DNA from 3 places in the Rhizobium sp. ZX09 genome. Region 3 is predicted to be linked to each of the others. Evidence: riboswitches for the same ligand, from Rfam matches in the RefSeq annotation. Region 3 holds a riboswitch; each other region holds the start of a gene.
The links. Region 3 has a riboswitch for cobalamin ahead of BTN45_RS12960 (DUF1636 family protein). Riboswitches for the same ligand answer to the same signal wherever they lie in the genome.
Positions count from the first base shown of each region.

Region 1 (4,262 bases), 870 kb from region 3:
CCCGCCGGAATCAAGGAGAGAGTGTATGAAACTGAAAACAATCGCAGCGGCCACGCTGTTCGGCTGTCTTTGCGCCGGAGCGGTCTATGCTGCCGGCGAAGTCGAAAAACGTGAAGGCATGATGAAGCAGATCGGTGGCTCCATGGGAGCGCTCGCCGCCATCTCCAAGGGCCAGAAGCCTTTCGACGCCGAAGCCGTCAAGGCCGCCGTGACGACTATCAGCACCAATGCCAAGGCTTTCCCCGACCAGTTCCCCGCCGGCACCGAGACCGGCAGCGCGGCAGCGCCCGCGATCTGGGAAAACTTCGAGGACTTCAAGGCCAAGTCCGCCAAGCTCGGCGCAGATGCGGATAAGATTCTCGCCAATCTCCCCACCGATCAGGCGGGTGTAACCACCGCCATGCAGACGTTGGGCGCCGATTGCGGCACCTGCCACCAGACCTATCGCCTGAAGAAATAATCGAACGAGTTTGAAACGCCGCTCCCGGGCGGCGTTTTTCCGTCACGAAAGACACCTGACCTTGTCAGGGGAGAATGGGGAGAGGGGCATGTCTTCCATTTGGACGAAGCTTGTGGGCGGGATCGTGGTCGCGGCCGTTGCGGGCTACGGGATTTTCGCATGGGTGACCGCGCCGCAGCGCCAGGCGCCCAGCCATTGGGTGAGCCTCGGTGAGCCGGATCTCGCCAATGGCGAGACGCTGTTCTGGGCGGGCGGCTGCGCAAGCTGTCATGCCGCGCCGGATGCTAAGGGTGAAGCGCTGTTGACGCTTTCAGGCGGGCAGGCACTGAAAAGCCCCTTCGGCACCTTTCATGTTCCAAATATTTCGTCTGATCCGCAGCACGGCATCGGCGGCTGGACGCTGGCGGAATTTGGCGATGCCATGACGCGTGGTGTGGGAAAGAACGGCGAACATCTCTATCCCTCCTTCCCCTATGCCTCTTATGCCCGGATGACGCAGAAGGACATCAATGACCTCTTCGGTTATCTGAAGGCCCTGCCTGCGAGCCAGAACGATGCGCCCGCCCACGATCTGCCGTTCCCCTTCAACATGCGCATGGCGCTCGGCGGCTGGAAGTTCCTGTATTTCGACCCTTCGGCACCGCCGCGCGTCGAGCTGGCCAATGCCAATGCCGAACTTCTGCGTGGCCAATATCTGGTGGAAGGTCCGGGCCATTGCGGCGAATGCCACACGCCGCGCAATGCGCTCGGTGGCTTCCTGAAGGGCAAGTGGCTGGCCGGCGGCCCCAATCCGGAAGGCGAAGGCCGCATTCCGGACATTACCCCCGGCTCGCAAAGCATCGGAAGCTGGGCCGAGGCCGATATTTCGAGCTATCTCGAAACCGGCTTCACCCCGGAATTCGACAGTGTCGGCGGTTCCATGGTGAAGGTGCAGCAGAACATGGCGCATCTGACAGCCGAGGACCGCGACGCGATCGCCGCCTATCTGAAGGCGATCCCGGCGCGCTGAGGGTCCCGTTGGCATGCGTGCCCATTGACTCCCGTCCCGACTCGGCGGATAACAACCCTGTGATGGTTCCTTCCGGGCGTTCCGGAAGGTGAAAAGGGAACACGATAGGGAGAAATCCTCATTCGTGGCTGCCCCCGCAACTGTGAGCGGAGAGCCTGAAACGAAATGCCACTGGCAGACCCTTCGACCGAACCGGCGTTTCCGGTTGAGGCGAGGTGATGCCGGGAAGGTGTTTCAGGTTTTGACCCGTAAGCCAGGAGACCTGCCATCACGGAAATGTCCATGCCGGCGGGGTGTCCGGAAGAGCGGAATGTCAGGGTGGCAAGATCGATGCCCCCTGTGTCAGTCTCGTATCCCCGTGGTGAAGTGTATCGCAGGCGGTCGCATGGCTTTGCCGTTCGACCGCATCCAGAGGCGCGGGGTCGCGCCGGAGAGGGGTCACCATGTCCATCCACCAGAATACGGCCAATTCAGCCGTTTCAGCAAAAACGGGCAGCTTCGCGCAATCGCTGACGGCGATCGTGCTTGGCCTGTTCGTTGTCGGTTTTGTCGGTTTCTCGCATGTGGAAGCCGTTCACAATGCCGCCCATGACACGCGTCATGCCAATGCCTTCCCCTGCCATTGAGGGGAATGTCATGTCGTCTTTTCGCAATATCGTCTTTACCGCCGTTCTCGTCGGCATCCTCGGCGGCTTAGCCGTTTCAGCCATGCAGGCCTTCGGCACCACGCCGCTCATCCTTCAGGCAGAGACCTATGAGGGCGCGGGCGGTGAAGCTGCCCACAGCCACGAGGCCACGGCGCCCGGTGCTGTGGTTCCCGCCCACGAGCACAATGAAAAGGCCTGGGCTCCGGCCGATGGTTTCGAACGCACTGCCTATACGGTTGCCGCCAATGTCCTGACCGCGATCGGTTATGCGCTGGTGCTGACCGGACTGATTTCGCTGCGCGGCACCAATGGCGCCTGGCGTGAGGGGCTTTTGTGGGGCGTTGCCGGATTTGCCGCCGTCATGCTCGCCCCGATGATCGGCCTGCCGCCGGAACTGCCGGGCAGCCCCGCCGCAGCACTTGAGGCACGGCAGATCTGGTGGCTCGCAACCGTTGCCGCAACAGCCGGCGGCATCGCGCTGATCGCCTTCCGTCGCGAACCCTGGGCCATCGTCCTGGCGCTGGTGCTGATCGTCGCGCCGCATGTGGTGGGTGCGCCCCTGCCGCCGGAAGGCGAACATGCACTGGCACCGCTGCCGCTGGAGCGTCAGTTCATCGTCGCCGCTACGGTTACGAGCTTCGTCTTCTGGGCTTTGCTCGGAACATTGAGCACGTTTTTCCTCAACCGCTTCCAGTCGGCCTAAGTCATGGAGGACGCAGCGGATTGGAGTGAGGAACTCGATGCGCTGCGTTTTGCAGTTCCCGGTCACGGCGCTTACTGCGCCGTGCATCGTCTCGCCTTCAAGGCGGTACTGGGCCCGAGCCCGGCGGATGAGGCGGCTCTTGCCTTTTTCCAACACCATCAGGCCGCCTTTGTGGCGGCGGCACTCGCCAAGATCAAACGTGCAAATTTACCCGCCGGCCGCAGCCTGCATCTGAACAGCCGCGATATTCGCCGGGCGATTGCCGGGGAGGGCGGCGATCACACAGCACGTGTGTGCCGGGTGCTGGATCAGCGATAATCATCGCTGTTCTCACCTCCGTCATCCCGGCCCTGAGCCGAAATCCATCCAGCCCAAGTCCTTGGGCTGAAAGAAGTCATCTCGCCGCGCAGATGCGCGTCGGCTGGATTCCGGCTCAAGGCCGGAATGACGGGGAGTAGGGGAGTGCAAACAACCGAGGCGGCTATGCCTCAGCGATGCTCCGCCGCAAAAACCTGAAGTTCGGCCTCGGCTTCCGGACCAAAGAGGCCGAGGCTTTTCAGAATTTCCACCGCGAAACTGACCGGCGCGCTGCCGGCCGCGGTAATGATCCCGCCATCGTTGACCGCTTTCGGCTGGTCGCGGTAAAGCGTCTCGCCGCTATAGGCCGAATAGGCCCTGTGCGAAGCCAGCGAATTGCCGGTATGGGCAACGGCGTTCAGAACGCCCGTGCCTGCCAGCGCACTTGCCGCCGCGCAGATGCCGGCCACCAGTCGGTTCTTCTCGCGAAACCGGCGCACCAGTTCGCCGAGATCGGCAGCTGTTCCCTTTTCCCAGCTCAGGCCTCCGGGAATGACGAGCGCATCGATGTCAACGGCATCGAGCGCGTCATAGGATGTATCCGGCGTCACCTTCAGCCCGCCCATGGAGGTTACCGGCCGTCCGTCCGGCGTGGCATAGACGATTTCGACACCGAGATAGCTGCGCGCCGCGGCGGCAAGCAGCGCCGGCTCCCAGTCCGCAAAATCCTGGGCGAGCGCAATGGCGATCCGTGTCATGGTCGTCTCCGTGTTTTTTAATCAGGCGATGGACTGCATATAGCGCATGCCGGTCACCGGGCGGGGCGCGAAATCCATGTTTTCGTAGAAACGATGCGCCGCCACATTGCCGGTTGTGGCGCTGACGGAAAGATAGTCGCAGCCGAGACGCTTGGCGATATCGCGGGCCCGGGAAACCAGATGCTGGCCGGTGCCATGGCCACGATGGCCGTCACGCACGAAGAGGTGATGCAGTTCGAGCCCGCGGCGGCCCTCCTGCGCCCTGTAGAGCGGCAGAAGCAGGGCGTAACCGATCAACGCGCCATCAGCCTCGGCCACGAGACCATGCACCCAGGGCAGCGGGCCGAACAGGTCGCGCTCCAGTTTCGCCGGCGTGATCGCCGCCGCA
Region 1 covers NZ_CP031363.1:524,522-528,783, forward strand. Annotated here, with positions in the region: gene BTN45_RS02525 (cytochrome c) at 26-460, shown strand; gene BTN45_RS02530 (cytochrome c) at 549-1,469, shown strand; cobalamin riboswitch at 1,516-1,754, shown strand; gene BTN45_RS02535 (CbtB domain-containing protein) at 1,913-2,095, shown strand; gene BTN45_RS02540 (CbtA family protein) at 2,106-2,819, shown strand; gene BTN45_RS02545 (hypothetical protein) at 2,823-3,137, shown strand; gene BTN45_RS02550 (type 1 glutamine amidotransferase family protein) at 3,308-3,874, opposite strand; gene BTN45_RS02555 (GNAT family N-acetyltransferase) at 3,896-4,262, opposite strand, start outside.
Region 1: it holds a riboswitch for cobalamin, as region 3 does, so the genes downstream of both, BTN45_RS02535 (CbtB domain-containing protein) here and BTN45_RS12960 (DUF1636 family protein) in region 3, are expected to answer to the same signal.

Region 2 (4,262 bases), on a different replicon from region 3:
CCTGACCTGCCACGGATGCTGACCCGAGCCGCGGCTTTTCCCTTGTGGGCACGCACGGAACGCAAATTGCTGGGCTCGCCGATAATGGCGCCCGCCGGTGGCGCGCACAGTTCCGGCAGGCGCGCGATGAGATGGGGAACACCGCGGCAACCTGCCTCCTCGTCGTAGGAAAAGGCGATATGCACGGGGCGCTGAAGCGTCATGCGCGAATAGGCAGGCGCTGCGGCGAGGACGGTTGCCAGAAAACCTTTCATGTCGGTCGTCCCGCGTCCGTAAAGCCTGTCGTTTTCCTTTCTCAGCCGGAATGGATCGGAGGACCATTCCGGTTCTCCGGCGGGTACCACATCCATGTGGCCGGACAGAATGTAACCGGCCCGATCGGCCGGTCCGAAGGTGGCGAAGAGATTGGCACGGTCTCCCTCCGGCCCCGGAATCACGGATACTCTTGCGCCATGGCTTTCCAAATATTCGGCAATCCATCCGGCAATGTCGCCATTGGCCGTTCCCACCACTGACGGAAAGGCGACGAGACGCTCAAGGATTTCGATTGCGTTCATGGTCGTCCCCGTTGGCCCGTTATGATGGCCGCATTGCTCATTGCAAAAGCTTAGAACGGCCGAAGGCGTTTATCTGCTGAAAAGCGAGGTATTTCGGTAGATTGTTGTGTCCTTCCAGTGCTTTCAGAAAATTCGTGCTGGCATGGCTCGTTATCCTCGGACGTCATGGCTTGGACGCCGGGAACGCTGGTTCCCCGCGCTGGAGGGAGTGAGAGCCGTTTGCGATGGAGCTGCTCAAAGTCGATAGTTTCGAGTTGCGGACCGTGGATATTGCCGATGTGGAGGCAGATCGTCTGCACGCCCTCTCCATGGCGGTCGGATGGCGCTATCACGCCAATGAATGGTGTTTCCTGCGGCAATGCGGTGTCGGTCTCGCTGCGCTGGACGAGATCGACCGTGTTGTCGCGACAGCGATGCTCTTTCCCTATGATCAGGGTTTCGCGACGCTCGGCATGGTCATCGTATCGCCACGTCTGCAGGGGCGTGGCGTGGCGCCCTGGCTGGTGCGGCAGCTTCTGGCGAAATACCCGGCAACCGTCTTGCGGCTGAACGCCACCGACGTTTCACGTCGTCTTTTTGCAGGGCTAGGCTTTTCCGGAGATGCGGAAAAGGTGCAGCTGTTTCGGGGCAGGGCGCGCTCCCCCGTGCAGACACCGGGGCTTGGCAGAAAGCAACGGATCGAGCCCCTCTCGGAAGATCATTTGTCGGCGGTCGTGACGATTGACCGGGTGGCTTTGGGCGTATCGAGGCGGGGCGTGCTGCAACGCCTTCTGCGCGACAATACTGGCTATGGCCTTTTCGAGGTCGATCGTCTGGTGGCTTTCGCGCTGCGCCGGGCGGCCGGGCGAGGTCACATCGTCGGTCCGGTCGTCGCAGTTGAGGAGAAAGATGCGGTCGCGCTGGTGAGTCGGCATTTTGCCGATCTGGACGATCAGCTCGTCCGTCTGGATGCCGTGCAAGACCAGGGCGTATTGACCGATTTTCTGACGCAATCCGGCCTGGTCGTGATCGAAACTCTTACCACCATGTCGAAACAGGCGCCGCAGCCTGCGGGTTCGGGTCCGGCGAGGATTTTCGCCCTTGCGGGTCCATCGCTGTGCTGAAGCGCAGTTTTGAACCGCCTCAATTCGACTGATTATGTGGTGGTCCTGTTTCGGGCGTCGCCCGACGCGATGCGTTCCGCTGCGCTAGAAACATGCTTTGATGATTGACGCACTGCCCCTTGACCCTTATGTGAGAAAGCGACGGTTCCTGCAGCCGAAAGGCGAAGGGATTAATAGGGAACACGGTGCGGGTGATGATTATCGCCCAATGCCGTGGCTGCCCCCGCAACTGTAAGCGGATTGCCGCTCATCCTCGTGACGCCGATGGCGTCATGCCACTGCATTCTCCGGAATGCGGGAAGGCAGATGAAAGGCGCAAATCCGTGAGTCAGGAGACCTGCCGTCAAAATATAAACCATCGTTACGGGCGGGGAAGCCCGGAAGAGGAGATTGTAATGTTATTTCATAACATTTGGTTTGCGTCCTGTTACCGTTCTCCGTACAAGACGTTCCGTGGTTGCTGCGCATTCTGACGCCGCTGCTCTGGAACAAGCGATTTCATTTCGATTGGAGAACACATGTTTCATTCTGGACGCCTGCCGGTCCGCGCCGGCTTTCTCGCTGCTGCGCTTGCAGTTCTGCCCGCCGCCACCGCCACTGCCGCGGAAACGGTATATCCCTTGACAATCAAAAGCTGCGGTCACGACATCACTTTCAAGCAGCCGCCCGCCCGCGCCGTCTCCGTCGGCCAGAGCACGACTGAGGTTCTTTATCTGCTCGGACTGGCCGACAAGGTCGTTGGCACGGCCCTGTGGATCGGCCCGGTCCTTTCGGGCTATGAGGAGGCCAATTCCAGGGTGGAGCGTCTGGCCGACAATGATCCTAGCTTCGAGGCCGTCGTTGGAAAGAGGCCGGACCTCGTCACAACGCAGTTCCAGTGGCAGATCGGCCCCGAGGGCGTTGTCGGTACGCCGGCGCAATTCGCCGAACTCGGCATTCCTGTTTACACCTCGCCGGCAGATTGCGTGGGCAAGGACAATTCCGGGGGCGGCGACGGCGTGCGCAAGGCCGGCTTCACAATGGATTTGATCTATCAGGAAATCCGCGACCTTGCGCAGATTTTCAACGTCCAGGATCGCGGCGAAGAAGTGGTCAATGATCTCAAGAAAAGGGAAGAGGCTGCCCGCGCAAAGATTGCTTCCGCAAACGGCAAGCTTTCCGCCGTCTTCTGGTTCTCCAGCGCGGAACTGGATATCGATCCCTATGTGGCGGGCCGCAACGGCGCGCCCGGCTACATCATGTCGGCGCTCGGCCTGAAGAATGTGATCGAGAGCGACGAAGAATGGCCAACGGTCGGTTGGGAAACCATCGCCAAGGCCAATCCCTCGGTGATTGTGGCCGGAAAGATGGACCGCCGCCGTTTCCCGGCTGACGACATCGCCGTCAAGCAGAAATTCCTCGCCACCGATCCCGTGGCCAGCATCATGCCAGCTGTCAAGGAAGGTCACGTCTTCGAGATGGATGCCCAAGCGATGAACCCGACCATCCGGACGATCGAAGGCATTGAAACGCTGGCTGAGGCAATTTCGGCTGCCGGTCTCGCCAAGTGAGCGGGTTTTCAATCCATCTCGGCAGAGGAGGGCTGGTTTTTGCCGCGCTCGCCCTGCTGCTCGGCGCGCTGATGGCCGGGGCGGCCATCGGCGAAACCGCCATTCCATTCGATGTGGTGGCGAAAACCATCGCCAACCGGGTGTTTGACGCCGGTTATCCGCTGGAGCCGCTGGATGAGGGAATTGTGTGGAGCTATCGTCTCAGCCGCGCCGTCGTGGCCGCCTGCTGCGGGGCTTCACTGGCGCTTGCCGGCGCGGTTCTGCAATCGCTGCTGCGCAACCCGCTTGCCGACCCCTATATCCTCGGTATTTCCGCGGGCGCCTCCACCGGAGCGGTGGGCGTGGCCCTTCTCGGCTTTGGGGCGGGCTTTCTGACAATGCCGGCGGGGGCACTGATCGGTGCCTTCGTCGCATTCTCGCTTGTCAGTCTTCTGGCGGTGCGTGCAGGGCACGGCAACAGTGCCATCATCCTGGCCGGGGTGGCCGGTTCGCAACTGTTCAATGCCATGACGTCCTTCATCGTCACCAAATCCGCCAATGCCGAACAGGCGCGCGGTATCATGTTCTGGCTGCTGGGGAACCTCTCGGGCGTGCGCTGGCCGGATGTGTGGCTGGCCCTGCCGGTCAGTGTTGCCGGTCTTGCGGTTTGCCTCTGGCACGCCCGGGCGCTTGATGCTTTCGCCTTCGGCGGGCAGGCGGCCGCCTCGCTCGGCATTCCGGTGCGGCGGACCTATGCAGTACTGATCTCGGTTTCGGCGATCATGACGGCGGTGATGGTCTCGCTGGTCGGGTCCATCGGCTTTGTCGGCCTCGTCATTCCCCACGCGGCACGCATCTTCGTCGGCGTCCGCCATGGGCTGCTGCTGCCGGTGACAGCATTGACCGGTGCGGTATTCATGATCATCGCCGATATTCTCTCCCGCATTGTCATTCCCGGGCAGGTGCTGCCCATCGGTGTCATCACCGCGCTTGTCGGCGCGCCCGCCTTCGCCTTCATCCTCGGACAGAAGAGGGGACGTTCGTGAAGCTATCCGCTCATGACCTGAAATTTC
Region 2 covers NZ_CP031364.1:1,520,919-1,525,180, forward strand. Annotated here, with positions in the region: gene argE (acetylornithine deacetylase) at 1-557, opposite strand, end outside; gene BTN45_RS21705 (GNAT family N-acetyltransferase) at 782-1,660, shown strand; cobalamin riboswitch at 1,786-2,020, shown strand; gene BTN45_RS21710 (ABC transporter substrate-binding protein) at 2,179-3,210, shown strand; gene BTN45_RS21715 (iron ABC transporter permease) at 3,207-4,235, shown strand; gene BTN45_RS21720 (ABC transporter ATP-binding protein) at 4,232-4,262, shown strand, end outside.
Region 2: it holds a riboswitch for cobalamin, as region 3 does, so the genes downstream of both, BTN45_RS21710 (ABC transporter substrate-binding protein) here and BTN45_RS12960 (DUF1636 family protein) in region 3, are expected to answer to the same signal.

Region 3 (4,262 bases):
AGCAGGCCGAGCCCGTCCACAGTCGCAGGTGATCCCTCGATACCGTCAGGATCCGCAACGGTTTTTCCGAGCATCTGGTAGCCACCGCAAAGGCCGAGAACGTAGCCGCCGCGGCGCACATGCGCCTTTATGTCGATGTCCAGACCCGCATCTTTCAGCACGGCGAGATCGGCAATGGTGGATTTTGAACCGCACAGCAAAACCAGCCGGCAATCGGCGGGAATGGTCTCGCTCGGCCACACGCGGATCAGTTCCACGTCCGGCTCCATGTCCAGAGGGTCGAGATCATCGAAATTGGAAATGTGCGGCAGGATCGGCACGGCGATGCGGATCTTTGCGCCGGGTTTTCGCTCAGCCGGGCCGGAAAGACCGAGCGCGTCTTCAGCCGGCAGTTTCGTGGCATCGGAGAAATGTGGCAGAAGGCCTATCGAGGCCCAGCCTGTCCTTTTCTGAATTATCCGCATGCCGTCCGAAAACAACGCGGGATCACCGCGAAAGCGGTTGACGATGAAACCTTCGATCATCGCCGCATCGTCAGGTTCGAGGACGGCTTTGGTACCGACAAGGCTGGCGATGACGCCGCCGCGGTCAATATCGCCGATGAGGATCACAGGCGCGTCAGCAGCTCTCGCAAACCCCATATTGGCGATATCATTGGCACGCAGATTGATTTCGGATGCGCTGCCCGCCCCCTCCACCAGCACCAGATCGGCCTGTTGTTTCAGGCGGTTGAAGCTATCCAGCACGCGCGGCATCAACCCGGCTTTCAGGTGCTGGTAATCGGCTGCTCTGGCATTGCCGGCGATTTTGCCCTGAACCACCACCTGTGCCCCGGTCTCGCTCTGCGGTTTCAGAAGAACCGGATTCATGTGGACAGAGAGGGGTACGCCAGCGGCCCGCGCCTGCAGCGCCTGTGCTCGGCCGATCTCGCCGCCGTCGGCGGTAACGGCCGCATTATTCGACATGTTCTGTGGTTTGAACGGCATGACGGACAGGCCGCGCCTGACGAAGGCGCGGGCTAGACCGGCCACCATCAGCGATTTGCCGACATCCGAGCCGGTTCCCTGAAACATCAGAACCCGTGCGGCCATGTCAGAATTCTATCCCTGGCTGTGCTTTCACGCCCGCCTTGAAATGATGTTTTACCAGCGTCATCTCCGTCACCATGTCGGCGGCGTCGATCAGCGGTTGCTTGGCATTGCGGCCGGTGACGATGATGTGCAGATCGGGCCGACGGCTGGCCAGCGTCGTCACAACCTCGTCAAGCGGCAGGTAATCATAACGCAATGCGATATTCAGTTCGTCGAGTATCAGCAGGCCGATCGTCTGGTCAGCCATCAGTGTCACGGCTTCTTCCCACGCCTTCGCGGCAGCGGCAACATCGCGCTTCAGATCCTGCGTATCCCAGGTGAAGCCTTCCCCCATGGTACGCCACACCACCTTGTCACCGAACAGAGCCAGCGCCTGCTGTTCGCCGGTCGACCATGCACCCTTGATGAATTGCACGACGCCGACCCTGCGCCCGATGCCGAGCATACGCAACGCAAGGCCGAAGGCGGCCGTGGACTTGCCCTTGCCGGGGCCGGTATTGATCATCAGCAGACCTTTTTCGATGGTCTTTGCCGCGACTTCGGCATCCTGCACCGTCTTGCGGTTGACCATTTTCTGCCGATGGCGCTCGGCTTCGTTGTCGCTGATGTCGCGTGTCATCGCATATTCCTTCTTCACTCCAGCAGCCGGGAACTTATCCCTGCCCTTCGGAGCGGCGACTATACCCAATTTGCCGCACCCGGCAATGCGCGAGCCACGGGGGGCGGCATTGACCCCAAAGCCCGTTCGGCCTAAGGGTAAGGAACTGACGGTCTTTCCCCGGCAACGGGAAAAGCTAAGAGGGAACACGGTTCCACCCTGAAACGGGTCATTCCGTGGCTGCCCCCGCAACTGTAAGCGGCAAGCCCGCACCGTAAAGCCACTGGACCAGAGAGACGGTTCGGGAAGGCGGTGTCCGGGCGCTCATCGAGCCGCAAGCCAGGAGACCTGCCGTTTCAGGAAAAACGTCTACCGGGCGGGGTGCTCCGGTCAGTCGATGACGTCGAACAGCCGGTCTGTGCCTGTGCGCATACCGTTTTCGATATCCGCACCCCAAAGAATTTGACTTGGCGCGGGAACGATACGGTTTGGATATTTCAGCGACATCTTCACATGCTGGTGGAAACGCGCAGGATGAAACGGCGTCCGGTGTGGTCGTTTTCGTTTGCCGAAGCTGTCGCGACGAAGCTGATCCCAGCGCCGAGCCACGTGCCGGCTCACGTCTTGCCGAGGCCGTCACCGCAGAGGCGGAAGCGTCCGGCATCGCGGTCCGTTCCGTCAATTGTCTCGCCAACTGCAAACGTGGCCTCAGTGCCGTGCTGCGCAGCGCCAATGGCTGGTCCTATGTGTTTGGCGGGCTGAAACCCGACGATGCAGGGGACCTGCTGACCGGCGCGCGGCTTCTTTCTGCGTCTTCAGATGGCCTGATGCCCTGGCGCGGCCGCCCCGAACCATTAAAGCGCGGCATGGTGGCGCGCATTCCCCCATTCGATTTTACCGAGGAGAGATCATGAGCAACCATCTGGACCGCGTTCCCTGCACCATCGTCACCGGTTTTCTGGGGGCGGGAAAAACGACGCTGTTGCGGGGTCTTCTGGAAAAGCTGGACGGCAAGCGGCTCGCAATCATCGTCAATGAATTCGGCGATATCGGTATCGACGGCGAAATCCTGAAAGGCTGCGGCATTGAAAGCTGCCCCGAAGAAAACATCGTCGAACTGGCCAACGGCTGTATCTGCTGCACGGTGGCTGACGATTTCCAGCCCGCGATCGAACAGATTCTCAGCCGCCAGCCGAAGGTGGAGCATATTCTGATCGAGACCTCGGGTCTTGCCCTGCCTAAGCCGCTGGTCCAGGCTTTCCAATGGCCGGCCATCAAGAGCCGCGTGACCGTGGACGCCGTTGTGGCCGTGGTGGATGGCGCCGCCCTTGCTGAAGGAAAGGTCGCGCACGACATGGAGGCGCTCGCTGCTCAGCGGGCCAATGACGAGGCGCTTGATCACGATGATCCGGTTGAGGAAGTTTTCGAGGACCAGGTCGCCTGCGCCGATCTCATCGTTCTCACCAAGGCCGATCTTCTAGATGAAGCCGGCCTCGACAAGGCGAGGGCGCATGTGCTCGAACATCTGCCGAAGGCGGCGAAGATCGTTGTGGCCTCCAATGGCGCCATCGACCCCGCCGTGCTGATCGGTCTTGGTCTTGCCGTTGAAGAGGATATCGAAAACCGCCGCACCCACCATGACGGTGAACTCGACCATGAACACGACGATTTCGACAGCTTCGTGATCGACCTGCCGGCCGTGGCCGATCCGGAAGCACTGGCGGCGCGCATTGCCGAAACGGCTGCGGCTGAAAACGTCCTGCGCATCAAGGGCTTCGTCGAAGTTTCCGCCAAGCCCATGCGTCTGCAGGTGCAGGCGGTCGGAAGCCGGGTCAATCATTATTATGACCGCCCCTGGGCAGCGGGCGAGCAGCGCCGCAGCCGACTGGTCATCATCGGCGAAAAGGGCATCAATCGCGAAAAGATCGAACAGATGCTGGCCGCCTGACGATGCATATTCTTGCCACCACATCCTCGTCTCTCGACGATCTGATCGAGCCGGTTGACCTCAACCAGCCTCGATCGGATGTGGTGATGCTGTCGTTTTCGACAAGCGATCTTGCCGGGCTTGAGCAGGCGTGGCGACAGGCGGACAGTGTGCTCCCCAGCCTGTCCGCCGCAAACCTCGCCGAGCTTCGCCATCCCATGTCGGTTGACCTGTGGATCGAAAAGACGGCGGAGCATGCCACGGTCATTCTTGTCCGAATCCTCGGTGGAGCGGAACGCTGGCGTTATGGAGTTGATCAGCTTTCCAGCATGGCGCGCCGACGTGGCATAAAGCTTCTGCTTCTGCCCGGCGAATGCAGTGAAAGGGACGAAAAGCTCGAAGCGGCGTCGACCGTGGACACACACATCCTGACATCTGTCCTTTCTTTTTTCCGCGAAGGCGGAAGAGAGAATATGAGCCGCCTTGCCGGTGGCCTCGCCGCTCTGGCGAGAGACGACGCGTGGCCGGCGATAGAGGCTGAGCCATTGGCGAAAGCCGGCTTTTATCGGCCCGGGTTGGGGGTGTTGGGGCAAACGGAGGCCTGCTCTGGCTTCCAGGCTGCCGCGCCCGTTCTGCCTATTGTCTT
Region 3 covers NZ_CP031363.1:2,646,883-2,651,144, reverse strand. Annotated here, with positions in the region: gene BTN45_RS12970 (cobyric acid synthase) at 1-1,091, opposite strand, end outside; gene cobO (cob(I)yrinic acid a,c-diamide adenosyltransferase) at 1,093-1,710, opposite strand; cobalamin riboswitch at 1,843-2,060, shown strand; gene BTN45_RS12960 (DUF1636 family protein) at 2,178-2,603, shown strand; gene cobW (cobalamin biosynthesis protein CobW) at 2,600-3,637, shown strand; gene cobN (cobaltochelatase subunit CobN) at 3,640-4,262, shown strand, end outside.